3 regions of the Microbacterium sp. NPDC056057 genome follow, and region 3 is predicted to be linked to each of the others. Evidence: predicted binding sites of a transcription regulator. Region 3 holds the regulator's gene; each other region holds the start of a gene.

Region 1 (6,266 bases), on a different contig from region 3:
GCCGAGGTCGTCGATCGCCTTGAGCACGCGCTCACGCGTCTCGGCCCGCACGTGCGGGTGCTTGTTGAGCACGTTCGACACGGTCATCGGCGAGACGCCGGCGGCCTTGGCGACGTCGTGCAGGGTGGCCATTGCTGAACTCTATCCGTGGGCCGTCGGCCCGGCCGTCAGGCCAGCTCCAGCGACACCGTCGCGAACGAGTGCGCCGGCAGCGTGACCCGCAGCGTGCCGCCGTCGAGCTCGGTGTCGAGCGCGACCGGCGCCACCGCCTCGGGCGCGTCGGCCGTGTTGTGGGCGGCGGCCGAGTCGCCGGTGAGCACACGGGCCGTTGCGGACGACACCGCGCGGCCGCGCAGATCGACGTCGATGGTGAGGGATGCCTCGGCGTCGAGGTTGCTCAGCGACAGCAGCGCCGTCGAGCCCGTCGTGCTGGCCGACGCCGACACCACCTGCAGCGATCGCCCGTCCGCCTCGCGGGCCTCGGGGGCGTCGAGCACGTGGACGGCGAGCGACGTCGCGTCGTGGTGGCCGCGGTTCATCTCGAACACGTGGTACGTCGGCGTGAGCACGAGGGCGCCGGTCTCGGCATCCGTCAGCAGCATCGCCTGCAAGACGTTCACCGTCTGCGCGATGTTGGCCATCACCAGGCGGTCGGCGTTGCGGTGGAACGCGTCGAAGTGGACGGCCGCCACGAGCGCGTCGCGCACGGTGTTCTGCTGGTACAGGAACCCGGGGTTGGTGCCCTCCTCGACGTCCCACCACGTGCCCCACTCGTCGAGCACGAGCCCGACCTTGCGGCCGGGGTCGTACGCGTCCATGATCCGGGCGTGCGCGCTGATGACGCGCTCGATGTCCTGCGCCTTCGAGATCGTCGCGTAGTAGTCCTCGGGGGAGAACGATGTGGCGCTGCCCTTGTGCTCCCACGTGCCGGCGAGCGTGTAGTAGTGGAACGAGATCGCCTGGAAGATGTTCTTCGGGTCGCGCTGGCAGCCGAGGCAGTTGAGCGCCTCCATGAGCGCCGTCGTCCAGGTCACGTCGTCATCGGACGCGCCGGCGGCGATGCGGTACAGCTTGTTGTCGCCGTGGTCGCGGCAGAAGGTGGCGTAGCGACGCGCCTCGGACGCGAACTGGGGCGCGGTGAAGTTGCCGCCGCAGCCCCAGGCCTCGTTGCCGATGCCCCAGAACGGCACCTTCCACGGCTCGTCGCGCCCGTTCTCGCGGCGCAGGCTCGCCATCGGGCTGTCGCCGTCGCGGGTGAGGTACTCGACCCAGTCGCTCATCTCCTGCACGCTGCCGCTGCCGACGTTGCCGCTGACGTAGGCGTCGGCGTCGAGCATCTCGCACAGGTCCATGAACTCGTGCGTGCCGAAGTGGTTGTTCTCGACCACATCGCCCCAGTGAGTGTTGGCCATGCGCGGCCGCGACTCCTTCGGCCCGATCCCGTCGCGCCAGTGGTACTCGTCGGCGAAGCAGCCGCCCGGCCAGCGCAGGTTCGGGATGCCGATGCCCTTCAGCGCCTCGACGACGTCGAGTCGGATGCCGCGCTCGTGGGGGATCGACGAGTCCTCGCCGACGTAGAAGCCGCCGTAGATGCAGCGCCCCAGGTGCTCGGCGAAGTGGCCGTAGAGGTGGCGGCTGATGACCGGACCGGGGACGTCCAGGTCGACGACGGCGCGGGCGCGGAGGTCGGGCACGGGTTTCTCCTTCGAAACATCGGGGTGAAGCGATTTGTAACGATACACATCCGGGCGATCGATGTCGAGAAGAAATGCAGAAGGCCCGGAGTTCCGAGGAACTCCGGGCCTTCTGTGAAGCGGGTGCTTACCAGCTCGACTTGGTCACGCCGGGCAGCTCGCCACGGTGCGCCATGTCACGGAAGCGGACACGCGAGATGCCGAACTTCGTGAGGACACCGCGGGGGCGGCCGTCGATGACGTCGCGCGAGCGCAGGCGGACCGGCGACGCGTTGCGGGGCAGCTTCTGCAGGCCCACGCGAGCGGCTTCGCGCTCCTCGTCGGTCGACGTCGGCGAAACGAGCGCCTTCTTCAGCTCAAGGCGCTTGGCGGCGTAGCGGTCGACGACCTCCTGGCGCTGCTTGTTGCGCGCGATCTTGCTCTTCTTAGCCATGGATCAACGCTCCTCTCGGAAATCGACGTGCTTGCGGATGACCGGGTCGTACTTCTTGAGCACGATGCGGTCGGGGTTGTTGCGGCGGTTCTTGCGCGTGACGTAGGTGTAACCCGTGCCCGCGGTCGAACGCAGCTTGATGATCGGACGGACGTCCTGTGCCTTCTTGGCCATTAGAGCTTCACACCCTTCGCCTGGAGGTCACGCACGACCGCCTCGATGCCGCGAGCGTCGATGACCTTGATGCCCTTGGCCGAAACGTTCAGCTTGATGTTGCGACCCAGCGACGGAACGAAGTAGGTCTTCTTCTGCACGTTCGGGTCGAAGCGGCGCTTCGTCCGGCGGTGCGAGTGCGAGATGTTGTGACCGAAGCCGGGAACTGCTCCAGTCACCTGGCACACTGCTGCCATAGTGATGTCTCCTTAGTACCGTGAGGCCGGACGGCCTCACCCAAGATCCCTTGTCTGCACCCCGCGCCGGATCCGGCCGGTGAAGGCCCGCGAACTGGTGTGGGATACGTACTGCGTGCTGGAGGCGCGCAGACAAAGAGTCAGTCTAGCACGGAGGGATGCTGCGCCCCGCCGACTCCCACCGGCGCCGGGCAAAGCGCATCCCGGCGGTCAGGCGGTGAGCGTGTAGCGAGACTTGCCGGCGAGGCGTGGAGTGCACTGGGCGTCGATCCACGGCGGGGGTATGAGCCACACCTTCGCATCGATGCCGGGACCGTCGACGCGGATCTCCCACCCGTCGGCATGGAGCCGATGATGACACCCGGTGCACAGCAGGACGCCGTTCTCGAGGTCGGTGCGCCCGCCGTCGCGATCCCACCACTCGAGGTGGTGCCCGTGGCACCACGCCGGTGGCGCTCCGCAGCCGGCGCATCCGCCGTCGCGTTCGCCGAGCGCGAGCTTCTGCACGGGGGTGAAGAGGCGCTTCGCGCGCCCCCAGTCGAGGATCTCGCTGTCACCGCCGAGCACGCACGGGATGATCTGCGCATCTGCCGCCAGGCGGCGCACCGCGGACGCCGGGATCGACTGGGCGATGCCATCGATCGTCGCGGCGCCCGTGCCCGCCTCGAGATCTGCGAGGTCCATCCGCACGACGACAGTCGCGGTCACCCCAGTGGGCACCCGGTCGCACCCGATCGCGTGGCGGCAGAGGTCCGCCAGCGCATCCGCTTGAATCTGCCGAACCGATCGCGGGTCACGGTCGACCTCGTCGGTGTGTTCGTTTCGGCGCAGTGCGTCGCCGACGAGCGCGTCGAGCGCCGCTTTGACAGGCGCTCCCGTCTCAGGGTCGAGCTTGGCGGAGATCACCAGCATCCCGTCGCGCTCGTGCATCTGGAACGTCCGCTCGGACACAAGCTGCTCGTGTCGCGGTTCGATGCCGTCGGGATCGAGGTGCGCCTCAGCGCGGGCCAGCAGCTTGCCGAGTTCGTCGGGGCGCAACCCCGGAGCCAGCCCCACGAGCTGCCGCTCTGCTTCGTCGAGCCGGGCCGCATCGACGCGCACGGCCAGCCGGTCGAGCAGGCTGATGATCGCGGCCGCCGCCGTCATGCCGATCCCGCCGCCCGCCACCGCCTCGGCGACATGCGGGTGCTTCGCGGGCAGCGCCTCACCGGTGAGCGACACCCGAGGCGCGGTCGCCTCACCGACCTGCACGATGCGCACCGCCTCACCGACGCTCGTGCCGGTGGTCGTCGAGATCAGCACCGCCGGCGATGCGAAACCCTGCTTCTTCGCGAGCGAATCCTTGCCGAGCTCTCGGCGCGACTGCCGCGAGATCTCGGCCGCTACGGGGGCGAACGCGGCATCGACATGACGCTTCAGCGCACCGAACGCTTGGTTCACCGCCACGAGCTCCGCCGGCGTCAGAGCGCCGGCAGGACGGTCGCCGCCCGCGGTCGCCAGCGCGTGTAGCGCCTCTGCGATGCCGTCGAGCGGGGTTGCTTCCATGGCTCGATATTAGAACATATCTACGACATTGAGACCGCCCCTGGAACCGGCTGAGAGTTGGGGCCCTTCGGCGCCGGCACCCGCTCTCCGTGCGCCTTCTTGGCGCTGCCCTGTCCCCGCGATACCCCTCCTCAGCGCTGCATTCCGCCACGGGAATGCATCCTCGGGGTTGCTCCAAGACAGCAGGCCCCGGCGGCGCGCCGCGTTGTGCGCCCCTACAAAATCCCACACCGAACCGCATTCCGGGTGGACCATGTCGTCAATCCCGGGAGAGGGGATGGACATGCGCGCAACGCACGACGACGGACCCCTGTGGCCTGCGTCTCCCTTCGATCTCGCCGACGCGCACCGATGCCCGTCGTGCTTCACCGCCGTCACCGCGCGGGTATGCCCCGCGTGCGGCTTCGCGTTGACCGACCCGGGCGCCCCGCGCGTGCTCGAGCTCGGCCGCCAGATGCTCACGCTGGAGCTGTCGCGTCAGCAGCTGATGGACGAGATCCGCCTCGCGCACGCGACGGCTCTGGTGGCGAAAGCCGTCCCCACGCCCCCTCCAGGCGCCGCTGACGCGTCGCCCGGAGCCTCCGGGCGCGTGGGCCCAGCTGCGCCCGCAACGCTCGCGGCTCCGCCGGAGCTCGTCGCGGCCGAGGCCGTCGTCGACGCAGGCGTCGCCGTGCACCTGGCGCCCGCCGCCGAGGCGATGCTCGGCGCCCCGGCACCGCCGACCGGCGCCATCACCGTCGTGGCCGAGCCCGCGGCGGAGGGCGCGTCCCTCACAGCGCCCGACGCGATCGAGCTCGTGACCGTGCCGGAGTCCACCCCCGCGGCAGCCGCGGCGACGCGACCCGAGATCGTCGTGCCCCCGAAGCCGCCCGCACCCGCCGCCTCTGGCCCGCAAGGACCCGGGCCGTCCGCACCGGTCGCGGTGGCGGCATCCGCTCCCCGCCGCCGGCTGACCGTGCCGGTCCTGCTGCTCATCGTCGGCGTGTCGCTGGTCGGCATCGCCGCCGTGTTCTTCCTGCTGCTGGCGTGGTTCCTGTGGGGCATCGCGGTGCGCGCGCTCATCATCGGCGGCATCACGCTCGCGACGATCGCGCTGGCCTCGTGGCTGCGCCGCCGCGATCTGGGGGCGACGGCCGAAGGCATCGGCGCGCTGGGTGTGGGACTGCTCGCGCTGGACGCGTGGGCCGTGCGGGCGAACGACCTGTTCGGCACCGGGTCGACCGACGCCGCACTGTACGCGGGGGTGTCCGCTCTCGTCGTCGCGGTGATCTGCCGCCTGTGGGCGCGCGTCTCGCGCCTGCGCGGACCCGACCTCGCCGCCTCGCTCGCCTTTCCCGCGGGCCTCGGACTCCTCGCGGGCGGACTGACGTCGCTGCCGCCCGCGGAAGCCCTCACCGCGGGCCTGCTCGGAGCCGCCGCCGGCGGGCTGGTGCACGCGCTTCCTTCGCCCTGGTCGTCGGCGCGGCGCGGCGAGGACCACGCTGCCGAGCGCCTGGTGCTCGCGCTCAGCGGGGTGGGTGCCCTGGTCGGTGCGGGTCTCACCGCGGCGTTCTTGACCGCGGACGCGCTGCCGGTCGTGATCTGGTCGAGCATCGGACTCGTTGTGCTCGGCGCCGCGCACGCGTGGCTCGCCCATCGGCCGGTCGACGGTGCTCGCCTGCCCGCCGCCGCCGTGGTCTCGGGCGTCGCCTCGGTGGTCGCAGCAGCGGCCGCGGGTCTCGCGGGGTGGCAGCTCGCAGTGCGCAGCGACCTCCCGGTGTACGGCGTGCTGGTCGCCCCGGTGCTCGCCGTGCTCGTCGCCGTCGCGATCGACGTCGTGCGCAGCCGACGCGGCACACCCGCGTGGGTGCCCGCGGCGATCGCATCCGCGGTCGTCGCCGGGCTGTCGATCGTCGCGATCACCGTCACGTGGGCGATGCAGGCGGTCCTCACGATCGGCGCCGCGTGGACGGTGTGGCGGACGGATGCCTTGACCCTGCCGGCGGGAGCCCCCGAGGCCCCGCTGCTCGCGGTGATCTCCGCCGTGGTCATCGGCGGCCTGCTGCTCGCAACCCCCACGCTCCGCGGACCGGTGGCGCGCCCGTTCGTGCCGGTCGTGGCGACCGTCCTCCTGCTGGTCGCGGGCGCGCGGACGGCCGTCCCGGCCGCGCTGGTCGGGATCGCGGTCGTACTGGTCGTCGCCGC
Region 2 (6,266 bases), on a different contig from region 3:
GGTGTGCGGGCCGGTCGGTGCGGCCGAAGTCGAGCAGGGGCGATCCGCTCGCGAGGATGCGCCGGGGTGACAGCACCGTCTGCTCGAAGGTGAGGGGGTCCGCGGGCAGGCCGACCGCGACCCGCGCGCGCACGATGGGTTTGGTCAGCGGACGCATCGCGAGCGGTGCGATGCCCCGGAGCGCAGCATCCCGTGTCTTCATGATCGGATTGCGGCCCGGCGTGAGGCCCATGCCGCTCGGTGGTCCCTGTCGGCTGGTGAGGTGGAGCGGCAGGACCGCGATCGTGGCCCGCGGGCAGCCGGACCGGTCGGCGAAGAGGGCCGCGCCGATGGAGGTGTCGTCGGCGACGATCGCGTCCCAGGGCGCGCGGTCCCACTCCGCCTGCAGGTCGGCGACCTGTGCCGGGGCGGTGTTGATCATGACGTCTTCGAGGTTGGCGAAGACCTGGCGGAGGCCTTTGCGCCCCTCGAGCCGGGGGAAGGTCGCGCGCAGATCGTTCTCGTCGAAGTCCGGCGCTTCGTGCCATGGCACATGGACGGCTCCGGATGCCTCGATCCCCGCGCGGAAGGCGCTCCCGGTGTAGAAGCGCACGTCGTGGCCGCGTGCGACCAGCGCCTGGGCGACCGAACGCAGCGGGAGGACATGCCCGGTGAATGGCATGGCCGTCACCAGGAATCGGGCCATTGGGACATCGTGTCGCAACCGGGGGAGACGCACCAGGGCCTCGGTGTGTGTCGGTGGGTGCCGGCGAAACAGGGGAGTTTGGCTGAGACCGGGGGTGGCGACCCGTGTTTCGGCGGGAATCCCGTGGTTCGGCGGCGCATGAGGCCACCTCGGTCGGGCATCGGTTCGCCGAGGTGGCTGCTTTCGCCGCTCCGTCGCGGGTGGCGACCACAAGGGCCCACCCTCGCTGCGCCGGGCGGCGCGAGGATCACCCGGCGGGCGCGGCGCCGATCGAGGCGATGAGCTCGGGGTCGCCGCCGAGGGACGTCAGGCGTGCGCGGAGAGCGACCTCGGCGCGGCGGTAGGGCTCCTCGCTCGTGTGGAGCAGCGAGCGGGTGTTCGCGGCCTCGAGGAACGACACCATCTCGAAGGTGAGCTGACGCGCGTCGTCGAGGAGGGGCAGCTCGCCGGCGGCCATCGCGTACTCGATGCTCACGGTGAGGTAGTCCTCCCACTCGCTCGAGGCGGCGACGATCGCGTCGCGGACGACGCCCGGCTTCGCATCGAACTCCACGGAGGTCGCGGCGAAGAAGCAACCGCCGCGGAACACGCGATCGCGGGAGTAGTCCAGCCAGTCGCCCAGCAGCGTGCACACGCGGATCAGGCCGCGGGGTGTGCGGGCGCGGGCCGGCGCGACGACGCGGTCGATGAAGACCTCACGCGCGGCCGCCACCACGGCGAGCTGCAGCTGCTCCTTCGAGCCGAACAGCGTCGCGATGCCGCTCTTGCTGTGGCCCGAGGCATCCGCCAGCCGCCCGATCGTGAGCCCGTCCAGGCCGTCGACCGTCGCGGTGTCGACCGCGTGTGACAGCACGGCGCGCCGCGACTCGTCGCCTCGGAGGCGGCGGCGGTCGACGGGGGCTTGTGACACAACTCGAGATTACCGTACGATCGTTCGTGTTCATAAGTACGATCGTTCGTATTCTTCTGATCGGAGCATCATGAATCTCGCACTCGCCGCCGGCACATCCGTTCGTGCCGCGGCCGCCCTCTCGCCCCGGTGGGGAGCCGCCGTGGCCATGCCGCTCTTCGGTCATGTCGCGAAGCCGCGACCCGTGCACGCCGACGACGAGGCCACGATGCTGCGCGCGCGCCGGCAGACGGTGCGCATCGCCGGCATCGACCGCCGTGGTGTCGACGTCGACACCTACGAGTGGGGCGACGGCCCGCGCGCGGTCGTGCTGTCGCACGGCTGGAACGGCCGCGCCAGCCAGTTCTCAGCGCTCGTGCGCGAACTCCGCGCCGACGGGTACCGCGTCGTCTCGTTCGACGCGCCCGCGCATGGAGGATCGGGCGGTCGGCACACCTATCTCGTCGACTGGCTCGACGTGTTCGCCGCGCTCCGGGAGCGCCACGGCGGGTTCGACGCCATGGTCGGGCACTCGTTCGGCGGTCTTGCGACGCTGGTGGGCGTCGCCGGCGGCATCGATGCGGCGCGGGTCGTGACGATCGCCGCGCCCGCCGACGCCGACCTGCTGCTGAGTCAGTTCCAGGGCATGCTCGGCTACTCCGGTGCGGTCGCGGCGAGCATGCGCGAGCTCTTCGCGACCCGGTACTTCCCCGGCGAGCCCGACCCGTTCGCGTGGCTGTCGGGCGTGCGGCGCCCGCTTCCGGCCGGGGTGCCACTCCTCGTCGTCCACGACCACGGCGACCGCGTCGTGCCGTTCGCCGAGGCGGGGCGGGTCGTCGCCGCGAACCCCGGGGCGAGGCTGCTCGCGACGAAGGGTCTCGGGCACAACCGCATCCTCACCGACGACGCGGTGCTCGACGCCGTGCTGGACCACGTCCGCTCTCCGCTCGCCATGCGCGCGAGAGATGTCGAGGAGGCCGTGCCACTCGAGAAGCTCAGTCCGGTCGCGGCGTAACGCCCTCGAGCGCACAGAATCGGAGGTCCTCGGTGACACCCCGAGTGGCGGCATCCGTCCTCGGCGTGTCGGACCGGACCTCCGATTCTGTGCGCCGGGCGATCGGCACTCCGCCTCCCAGCCGTCAGTGGGCAGGACTCAGAAGAGCCGAGCGGATGCGTCGGCCCCCGGCTGCGACCGGGAGGAGGCCGCCCGCAACGACGTCGCGGCGGCGCGCCCGCGCGAGGTCGTGATGATCGGCGGCGCGCTGCGGGCATCGGCTCGGTCGGCGAGACCCGCCACGGGCGCGCCACGCGGATTCTCTTCCTCGGCCTGGCCGTCGAGGCCGTGGACGCGCAGCAACGGGCGCACCCGCTTGGCGAGCCACGAGCGGTAGGCCTTCGGTGCGTACGCCGTCGCGCCGGGATAGAGCCCCCGATATGACGACACGAGCTCGGGGTGCCGCTCGGCGAGCCACTCGAGGAACCACTGCTTCGCGCCGGGCCGCAGGTGGAGTGCGCCGTACACGACCCGCACCGCTCCTGCCGCCTTGATGCGGGCGAGTGCGTGGTCGATCGCCGCGATCGAGTCGGTGAGGTGCGGGATGATCGGCATCAGGAACACCGTGACGCGGAACCCCGCCTCCGTCGCCGCGCGCACCGTCTCGAGGCGTGCGGTCGCATTGGGCGTGCCGGGTTCGATGAGGTGCTGCAGCTCGTCGTCGAACACGGCGATCGACATCGCGATCGTCACAGGCACCTGGCTCGCGGCGTCCGTCAGCAGAGGCAGATCCCGCCGCAGCAGCGTGCCCTTCGTGAGGATGGAGAACGGCGTGCCCGACTCGGTCAGGGCCGACACGATCCCGGGCATCAGCTTGTAGCGCCCCTCCGCGCGCTGATACGGGTCGGTGTTCGTACCCAGCATGACCGGATCGTGTTGCCAGGTGCCTCGCCGCAACTCCTTCTCGAGCACCTCGGCGACGTTCACCTTCACCACGACCTGCGTATCGAAGTCTCGCCCCGCATCGAGCTCGAGGTACTCGTGCGTGCCCCGCGCGAAGCAGTAGACGCAGGCATGGCTGCAGCCCCTGTACGGGTTCACGGTCCAGTCGAACGGCATCGCGGAGGCGCCCGGCACGTGGTTGAGGGCGGACTTGCAGAGCACCTCGTGGAACGTCACGCCCGCGAACTCGGGGGTCGTCACCGAGCGCACCAGACCGTTCAGCTGTTCGAGGCCGGGGAGGGCCGCAGCATCCGCCACGCCCAGTTCCTGACCTTGCCATCGCATGCATCCATGAGAACAAAGCTTCGAACTTAAGTCAAGACTGGCGCTGCCGTGTCTAGAACATCGACGGGACGGATGCCGCTTGCCTGGCCAAAACCGGCCGTCGCGGGTAAGAATGGCAGACGTGACGGAGCCTGGCGGGCTCGCTACCCCCCGAGCCGCCCCCGAGACTCGTCGCGCCGCCCGAGCGATGCGCGAAGAGGCTGCGAGGCGTGCCCGCGGAGCGGACTCCGCCCCCGCCGACGTGCCCGCGCCGGTCCCCGATCCCGCCGACGAGTTCCTGGCGTTCGAGCTGCCGAGCGATGAGTTCGTGCCGGGTTCGATCTCGGCGGGCGCACCGTCCACGTTGCCGCTCGACCTCCGCCCGACGGGGGCCGCGCCGCACCGGACCGACTCGACGCCTCACCGCGTTCCCGAGGCGCGCGTGCGCGGACGCCGGCGCGCCGTGCGCTCGCCCCGTCCCGTTGTCAGCGAGCGTCGCGCCGCGCGCGCCGACGGATTGCTCGAGGTCGACGAGAGCGCTCGGCCCGTCCGGCATGCGCGGCCGCGTCGACTGACCAAGCGGCTGGTCCTGGTGGCGGGGCTCGCCACCGGTGCCGCCCTGCTGCTCGGATCCGCGGCGATGACCGCAATGATGCTCCCGTCCGAGCCGCAGGCCGCCGGCGCCGACGCGGCGCTGACGATGACGATGGAGCTGCCCGAGATCGAGCAGCTTCCGGTTCCCCAGGTCGAGGAGTCCCCGCCCGCGGCCGACATCTGCGCGCTTCCCGACGTGGCGGCCGCCGTGCAGCGCGGCGACGACGAGGCCGCGATCGTCGCAGCCGGTGGCGGCGAGGCGTTCCGCGCTGCGGTCGTCGAGGGCCGGGCTCCGTGCGTGAACCTCGGCGACTCCGCCCGCGTCTGGACCGTCATGGACAAGATCCGCCCGGCCAGCCCGATCGACTACCGCCCCAGCGCGCTCGTGCTCCCCGACGGGGTGCGCAACATCGAGGGCGGCGCGCTTCGGTCTGACGCAGCCTCCGCTCTCGCCTCCCTCGTCACCGCCGCCCGCAACGCCGGAGTGGGCGAGATCGCGCTCGAGAGCGGATTCCGGTCGTACCAGACCCAGCAGCAGACGTACGGGCGCCACTTCGCCGAGAAGGGCGAGCGCGCCGACCAGGTGAGTGCGCGGCCCGGATACAGCGAGCACCAGCTGGGACTCAGCGCGGACGTCGTCGCGTGCGCCGGCTCGTGCGGGACGCTTGATCAGATCGCCGCGACGCCGCAGGGTCAGTTCGTCGCCGAGCACTCGTGGGAGCACGGGTGGATCGTCCGCTACGTCGAGGGAGCCACGCCGGTGACCGGCTACCTCCCCGAGCCGTGGCACCTCCGCTACGTCGGCCCCGAGCTCGCGAAGGCCTATCACGACGGCGGCTGGACCTCGCTCGAGGAGTTCTTCGCCCTCGACCCGGCTCCCGACTACCTCGGCTGACGTCGGGCGTCGGGCGTCGCCACTACTCTGCGGATCACGGATGCCGCGGCTCACAGCATCCACCATCCTGAAACTGAGTACCATTGAAGGTGAGATGCGATTCCACCGGGGATGCGTCTCCACACAGACTCGAAGACGAGAGGAAGGCGCATCATGGAGCGCGAGATCTACGACGAGGACCACGAGGCGTTCCGCGACGTCGTCAAGGAGTTCGTCAAGCGCTACGCGTCGGACGAGAAGCGCAAGCAGTGGGACGCGGACGGCGAGATCGACCGCGCGACTATGCTCGCCGCGGGTGAGGCCGGCATCATCGGCCTGTCGGTGCCCGAGGAGTTCGGCGGCGCAGGCATGCTGCAGGACTACCGCTTCCGCTCGATCGTGCTCGAAGAGACGATCGGCGCGGGCCTGGGCTCGCTCGCCGGCGCGCTCGGCATCCAGGACGACCTCGCCGTGCCGTACATCGTGCACATGGGCACGCAGGAGCAGAAGGAGAAGTGGCTCCCCGGCATGGCGACCGGCGAGATCCTCGGCGCTCTCGCGATGACCGAGCCCGGCGCCGGCAGCGACCTGCGCGGCATCAAGACCACCGCCAAGCGCGTCGAGGGCGGGTACATCGTCAACGGCGCGAAGACGTTCATCTCGTCGGGCAAGACCGCCGACATGGTCGTGACGTTCGTGAAGACCGGCGAGGGCAACCGCCCCGACGCCTTCAGCCTGCTGATCCTCGAGGACGGCATGCAGGGCTTCGACCACGGCAAGAAGCTCGAGAAGATGGGCTTCCACGGCTGGGACACCGCCGAGCTCTCGTTCACCGACGTCTTCGTGCCGGAGGAGAACCTCATCGGCGGCAAGGAGGGCCTCGGCTTCATCCAGCTCATGATGAACCTGCCGCTCGAGCGCCTGTCGATCGGCGTCGCCGCGGCGGCCGCCGGCGAGGCCGCGT
Region 3 (6,266 bases):
CGGCGCGCAGGGGGAGATCTTCGAGACGTGCACTCACCCATCCCATGGTAGGCCCGTGCGTCGGGACGCCCTCGCCGCGTGACGCCGCGCGACGCACCGCGGGATCAGCGGTCGTAGGCCGCCGGGATCGCGAGACGCTGGCCCGCCTGCACGAGGACGGTGTCGAGGGCGTTCAGCCGCACGAGCTCGTCGACGACGTCGCGCGGGTCGCGGTCGGGGGCGACCTCTTCGGCGATCGTCCACAGCGATTCGCCGGGCGCGACGGTGACGGTGCTGAACGAACCGGCGGGAGCGCCCGCGTCGCGCGAGGCGAGCGCCGCGCCGCCGCCGAGCACCGCGACGCTCAGGGCGATCACAGCCGGAAGAGCGGCCAGCACGGCGAGCACGCGACGACCGCGCATCGTCAACCGCAGACGCGTTGATCGTCCGGCCACGGCACGCGTGGCGCGCTGGGCTGCGGCGCCGGCGGCGCGGGCCGGCGACGGGACGGACGTCGTGAAGTCGATCGCGGTCATGCTCGTCTCCTCCTGATGGGGAGAGATTCGCATTCTCCACTCGGCCGGGAGTGAAGAATACGAACCTCTCTTCCGAAGCTATCTTCGAGTCTGTACGATGTCAATACCGGGTTCCGACGTCGATCTCTCGAACGCGACACGCGGCGAGGTTGCCACCTCAACGCCGGGGATCCGGATACGGTTTCGATACGAGAACCCCACCACGGGCCTCCGACATTCGAAGAAACAGCGCTCGGCGGCCGAGCGCAGGACGGAGCCGGAAGATGAGCGACGCGGCCGGGCGAGAGAAGCCCCAGACCCGCCGGCGCAAGAGCCTGAGCGAGAAGCAGCTCGCGATCCTCGAAGTGATCCAGCGCTCGATCGCCCGCCACGGCTACCCGCCCAGCATGCGCGAGATCGGCGATGCGGTCGGCCTCAAGTCGCTGTCGAGCGTCACGCACCAGCTCAACCAGCTCGAGCTGAGCGGTTACCTGCGGCGCGACGCGGGCAAGACCCGCGCCATGGAGGTCCTCATCGACCTGCCCGGGACCGCCACCGAGAGCCCCGCCGACGCCGCGCCGTCGGTCGGCGACGCCGCGCTCGTGCCGCTGGTCGGCCGCATCGCCGCGGGCGTACCCATCACGGCCGAGCAGCAGGTGGAGGAGATCTTCCCCCTCCCGCGCCAGCTCGTCGGCAAGGGCGACCTGTTCATGCTCAAGGTCTCCGGTGAGTCGATGATCGACGCCGCGATCTGCGACGGCGACTGGGTCGTGGTGCGATCGCAGGCCACCGCCGACAACGGCGACATCGTCGCCGCGATGCTCGACGGCGAGGCGACCGTGAAGACGTTCCGCCAGCGCGACGGCCACACCTGGCTCCTCCCCCGCAACTCCGCGTTCGAGCCGATCCTGGGCGACGACGCCACCGTGCTCGGCAAGGTCGTCGCGGTGCTGCGCGCTGTCTGACGCTTTCGGGTACGCGTCGGGTCACGTCTTCGACCACCGTTCAGGCACAGTTCGACACCAACCGGTGCGGTGGGTGGCGGTGGATCACGACCAGGCGCTATAAGGGGGGAATGACCGCCGCAACGCCCTCGCTCGACGTTTCCGACCTCCAGGCGCGTCTGGAGGCGCTCGAGGCCGAGAACGCGCTGCTCAAAGCGGGCACGGAACCCGCACCGGCCGCGGTCAGGGCGGCGAGCCGACCGGCCGGCAGCGGCTGGCGCGCGTTCTTCTCCGCGCTGTGCATCGTGATCGCGTCGATCCTCGTCCCGATCTCGATCGTCACCGCGTGGGCGCGGCTGGAGCTCGTCGACGAGGCCGCGTTCGTGCAGACGCTGGCCCCGCTCGCCGACGACCCCGCCGTGCAGCAGATGATCATCGTCGAGACCGTCGAGGCCGTGCAGGCCCAGGTCGATTTCGAGGAGCTGACGGCCAACGTCTTCGACGGCATCGATCAGCTCGGGCTGCCGCCGCGCGCATCACAGGCCCTCAAGCTGCTTCAGGCACCGGCCGCGGAGGGACTCCAGAACCTCCTCACGCAGACCGTCACGCGCGTCGTCGAGTCGGACGCCTTCGCCGACACCTGGACGGCGACCACCCGCGCCGCCCACCGCGCCCTGACCGCCGCGGCCACGTCCGACGGCGGCGGCATCGTGGTGATGAACGACCAAGGCCTCGGCATCCAGCTCGGGGCGATCGTCGAGCGCGTCAAGCAGAACCTCATCGATCGCGGCGTCGGCATCGCGCAGCTGATCCCGGCCGTCGACAAGGTCATCATCATCGGCACCGGCGACACCCTCGTGACCATCCGCACCACCTACGCCCTCGCCACGGCCCTGGGCTGGTGGCTGCCGATCATCACGATCGGGCTCTTCGTGCTCGGCATTCTCATCGCGCGCCGCCGGAGCACGGCGGTGCTCGGCTCGGGCATCGGGTTCGCGCTCGGCGGCGGTGCTCTGGCGATCGCGTTCGCCGTCGGATACCCGGTCATCGGGCAGACGGCCGCACAGCTCGGCCTCTCGGTCACGGCGCTCGACGTCGTGTACCAGAGCCTCGTCGGCGCGATGCAGCAGACCGCGGCCATCGCCGTGCTGCTCGGCGTCGTCATCGCGATCCTCGGCTGGTTCGCCGGACGCTGGACGCCCGCCGTGCGCTCACGCCAGGCCGTCGCGAGCCTCAACGCGTCCGCACGCCGGCAGCTGGCGAGTCACGGCTTCGGCACCGGACGCTTCGGCGGCTGGCTCTACCGCTACCGCACCCTGGTGCGCACGCTCATCATCGTCCTCGCCGTCATCTGGCTGTTCGCGCTGCGACCGCTGTCGGCCGGCGACGTCTTCCTCGTGCTCATCGTCGCGCTCGTCGTGACCTGGATCCTCGAGCTGCTGCAGGTCCGCCCCGACGAGGCGGTGGCGGTCGCGGAGGCCGTCGATGCCAAGGACGCCGACGTCGACGGCACCGCCGACACCCTCGTCATCGACGCCGACTCGGTGGTCGTCGAGGACGACAACGACACGGAGGTCATCCCCGACGCCGGGGATGCCTCGACCGGCGCATCCGCGCCCGCCGAGGCATCCGGGAAGAAGCCCCGCGCCTAGAGGCTGACGCCGACGCGCTCCCGCACGAGTCCGGTCGCCTCGACGAGATTCCGAAGCGATGCGACCGTCTCGTCGTACCCCCGCGTCTTGAGCCCGCAGTCGGGGTTGACCCAGACGCGCCGCAGGGAGAGCTCGCCGACCGTGCGGTCCAGCAGATCGGTGATCTCGTCGACCGAGGGCACGCGCGGCGAGTGGATGTCGTAGACGCCCGGGCCGATCCCGGCCGCGAAGCCCGACGCCCGGATGTCGCCGATCACTTCACCGCGGCTGCGGGCGGCCTCGATCGAGGTCACGTCGGCGTCGAGGGCCGCGATCGCGTCGATGACCACGTCGAACTCCGAGTAGCAGAGGTGGGTGTGCACCTGCGTCGCCGGCGCGGCACCCGCGGTCGCGAGGCGGAACGAGCCGACCGACCACTCGAGGTAGGCGGGCTGGTCCGCCGCCTTGAGGGGAAGGAGCTCCCGCAGCGCCGGCTCGTCGACCTGGATGACGCGGATGCCCGCGCCCTCGAGGTCGGCGATCTCATCCCGCAGCGCCAGCGCCACCTGGTTCGCCGTCTCGCCGAGCGGCTGGTCGTCGCGGACGAACGACCACGCCAGGATCGTCACCGGCCCGGTCAGCATGCCCTTCATGGGCTTGTCGGTGAGCGACTGCGCGAACGTCGACCACGCGACCGTGATCGCCGTCGGTCGTGACACGTCGCCCCACAGGATCGACGGCCGCGTCGCACGCGAGCCGTATGACTGCACCCAGCCGTTCTCCGTCACCGCGAAGCCGTCGAGGTTCTCGGCGAAGTACTGCACCATGTCGTTGCGCTCGGCCTCGCCGTGCACGAGGACGTCGAGGCCGATGTCCTCCTGGAGCGTCACGACGCGCGCGATCTCGTCGCGCAGGAACCGCTGGTACTCGTCGGCACCGAGCTCTCCGCGGCCGTGACGAGCCCGCGCCCGGCGGATGTCGCCGGTCTGCGGGAACGACCCGATCGTGGTGGTGGGCAGCACGGGCAGCGCGAGCTCGGCATCCTGCGCCGCGACGCGGGCGTCGTAGTCGCCGCGCTCGAAGTCACCGGCGTCCAGCACCGCGGCCCGCTCGCGCACGGCGCCGTCGCGCACCCCGGGTGCGCTGCGACGGTCCGCGAGGGCGGCGGATGCCTCGGCCAGCGGCTCGGCGATGGCCTCGCGGCCCTCGACCAGGCCGGTGGCGAGCGTCACCACCTGCGCGACCTTCTGGTCGGCGAACGCGAGCCACGACGCCAGCCGCGGGTCGAGCGCGGACTCGTCGGCGACGTCGTGGGGCACGTGCTGGAGCGAGGTCGAGGTACCCGCGCTGATCTCCGACGCGCCCACGGCGCTCAGCGCCTGCAGGCGCTCCCATGCGACATCGAGGTCACCGCGCCAGACGTTCCGTCCGTCGACGACGCCGCCCACGAGGGTCTTGCGGTCGAGGCCCGGAACCGCGTCGGGCACCGCGCCCCGGGTGAGGTCGATGGCGATGGCCTCGATCGGGGCCGCCGCGAGGGCCGTCCACGCCTCCGGCGACAGCTGCGCGTACCCCGCCGCGACGAGGATCGCCGGGCGGTCGCCGCGAACGCCCAGCGCGGCATACGCGCGGGCCGCGGCATCCGCCAGCACGACCGCGTCCGCAGGCAGGCTCTCGCTCACCAGGGCGGGCTCGTCCAGCTGCACCCACTCGGCGCCCGCGGCGCGAAGGGCGGACAGCAGCTCGGCGTACACCGGCAGCAGGTCGTCGAGACGGCTGAGCGGGTCGAAGCCCTGGGGGGAGGCATCCGTTGCCTTCGCGAGAGCGAGGAGCGTCACCGGGCCCACGATCACGGGTCGGACGGTGAAGCCGTCGGCCTTGGCCTCGGCCACCTGGCGCGCGAACCGGTCGCTCGAGAGGGAGAAGACCGTCTCGGGGCCGATCTCGGGCACGAGGAAGTGGTAGTTCGTGTCGAACCACTTGGTCATCTCGAGGGGGGCATCGTCGCCCGCCCCGCGTGCGGCGGTGAAGTACGCGTCGATCCCGATCGCGCCGTCGGCGTCGCGCAGCGCGGCGAACCGCTCGGGCAGCACCCCGACGGTCACGGCCGCGTCGTGCACCTGGTCGTAGAACGAGAAGGACTCGGGGATCGACGAGTCGTCGCGGCCGAGGCCGAGGCCTGCGAGGCGCTCCCGCGTCGCGCGGCGCAGACCGGCCGCGGTCTGCTCCAGGGTCTCCGCGTCGGCGGTGCCGGCCCAGTACGCCTCTACCGCGCGCTTGAGCTCGCGGCGGCGCCCGATCCGGGGATAGCCCAGGATCGTGCCGTGGGGGAAGGTGCTGCGAGGTTCGGTCATCGTGCTCTCTCTTTCGCTTCGTTCATCTCGGAGTGGGGGGTTTCGGGGTCGCCGAAGAGACCCGTCGGGCATCCGACGGATCGCGGCGTCCGGGTCAGCGGACGGCGTCGGGCATTCGCGCGGCGGGGTCGAGCACCCCGGCTTGGCTCAGCACGTCGAGGACCGTCTCATGGTTGTTGAACGCGTACAGGTGGACGCCGGGGGCGCCCCCGTCCACGACCTGCCGCGCGAGTCGCGCGGCGTGCGCGACCCCCACCTCCCGCTGCCCTTCGACGGTGGGCTCGATGTCGAGCGCGATGGCGAGGTCCGCCGGCAGCTGCTCCCCCGTCAGCTCGAGCACCCGGCGCAGCCGAGTGGGCGAGGTGATCGGCATGATGCCGGGGAGGATCGGGATCGTGACGCCTGCTTCGCGCGATCGCTGCACGAATGCCAGGTAGTCGTCGGCGTGGAAGAACAGCTGCGTGATCGCGAGCGTGGCGCCGGCCGCCTGCTTCGCGAGCAGCGCGTCGATGTCTTCGAACGGATGCCTCGACCGCGGGTGGCCGTTCGGGAACGCCGCCACGGCGATGTCGACGCGGGGGCGCTCCGCCAGCCGCACCGCGCCCGGCACGCCGGGGATGGGCGCTTCGCTGTAGGGCTCACGCTCCGCCTGCACGCAGTCGATCAGCTGCACGAGCTGCGCCGCGCTGTCGAGATCGCCGAGGAAGACGTCGTCCTCCGATACGCCCGCCGGCGGATCCCCTCGGAGTGCGAGGAAGCTCGTGATCCCGGCATCCAGGAATTCCCGGATCAGCGCGTTCGCGCCGGCGTAGGTGTTCCCGACGCACGTGAGGTGGGCGAGGG

Evidence for each region. Region 3 encodes LexA, which represses DNA repair genes until DNA is damaged. Its sites were predicted from a motif close to TCGAACANNTGTTCGA; they were not measured.
Region 1: ACFC1K_RS02685 (DUF222 domain-containing protein) is a predicted target of LexA. The motif match lies at 4,093-4,108, and genes of this name have one in related genera.
Region 2: ACFC1K_RS00625 (Rv2578c family radical SAM protein) is a predicted target of LexA. The motif match lies at 3,864-3,879, and genes of this name have one in related genera.

The regions. Positions count from the first base shown of each region.
Region 1 is NZ_JBHJWS010000001.1:639,086-645,351, reverse strand. Features, by position in the region: gene ACFC1K_RS02710 (LacI family DNA-binding transcriptional regulator) at 1-132, opposite strand, end outside; gene ACFC1K_RS02705 (alpha-N-arabinofuranosidase) at 168-1,694, opposite strand; gene rpsN (30S ribosomal protein S14) at 1,822-2,127, opposite strand; gene rpmG (50S ribosomal protein L33) at 2,131-2,301, opposite strand; gene rpmB (50S ribosomal protein L28) at 2,301-2,537, opposite strand; gene ACFC1K_RS02685 (DUF222 domain-containing protein) at 2,748-4,082, opposite strand; gene ACFC1K_RS02680 (SCO7613 C-terminal domain-containing membrane protein) at 4,366-6,266, shown strand, end outside.
Region 2 is NZ_JBHJWS010000001.1:158,199-164,464, reverse strand. Features, by position in the region: gene ACFC1K_RS00640 (glycosyltransferase) at 1-685, opposite strand, end outside; gene ACFC1K_RS00635 (TetR/AcrR family transcriptional regulator) at 933-1,595, opposite strand; gene ACFC1K_RS00630 (alpha/beta fold hydrolase) at 1,666-2,589, shown strand; gene ACFC1K_RS00625 (Rv2578c family radical SAM protein) at 2,728-3,855, opposite strand; gene ACFC1K_RS00620 (M15 family metallopeptidase) at 3,977-5,323, shown strand; gene ACFC1K_RS00615 (acyl-CoA dehydrogenase family protein) at 5,477-6,266, shown strand, end outside.
Region 3 is NZ_JBHJWS010000005.1:32,081-38,346, forward strand. Features, by position in the region: gene ACFC1K_RS18830 (histidinol-phosphate transaminase) at 1-46, opposite strand, end outside; gene ACFC1K_RS18835 (LysM peptidoglycan-binding domain-containing protein) at 105-515, opposite strand; gene lexA (transcriptional repressor LexA) at 779-1,459, shown strand; gene ACFC1K_RS18845 (hypothetical protein) at 1,570-3,090, shown strand; gene metE (5-methyltetrahydropteroyltriglutamate--homocysteine S-methyltransferase) at 3,087-5,423, opposite strand; gene ACFC1K_RS18855 (methylenetetrahydrofolate reductase) at 5,518-6,266, opposite strand, start outside.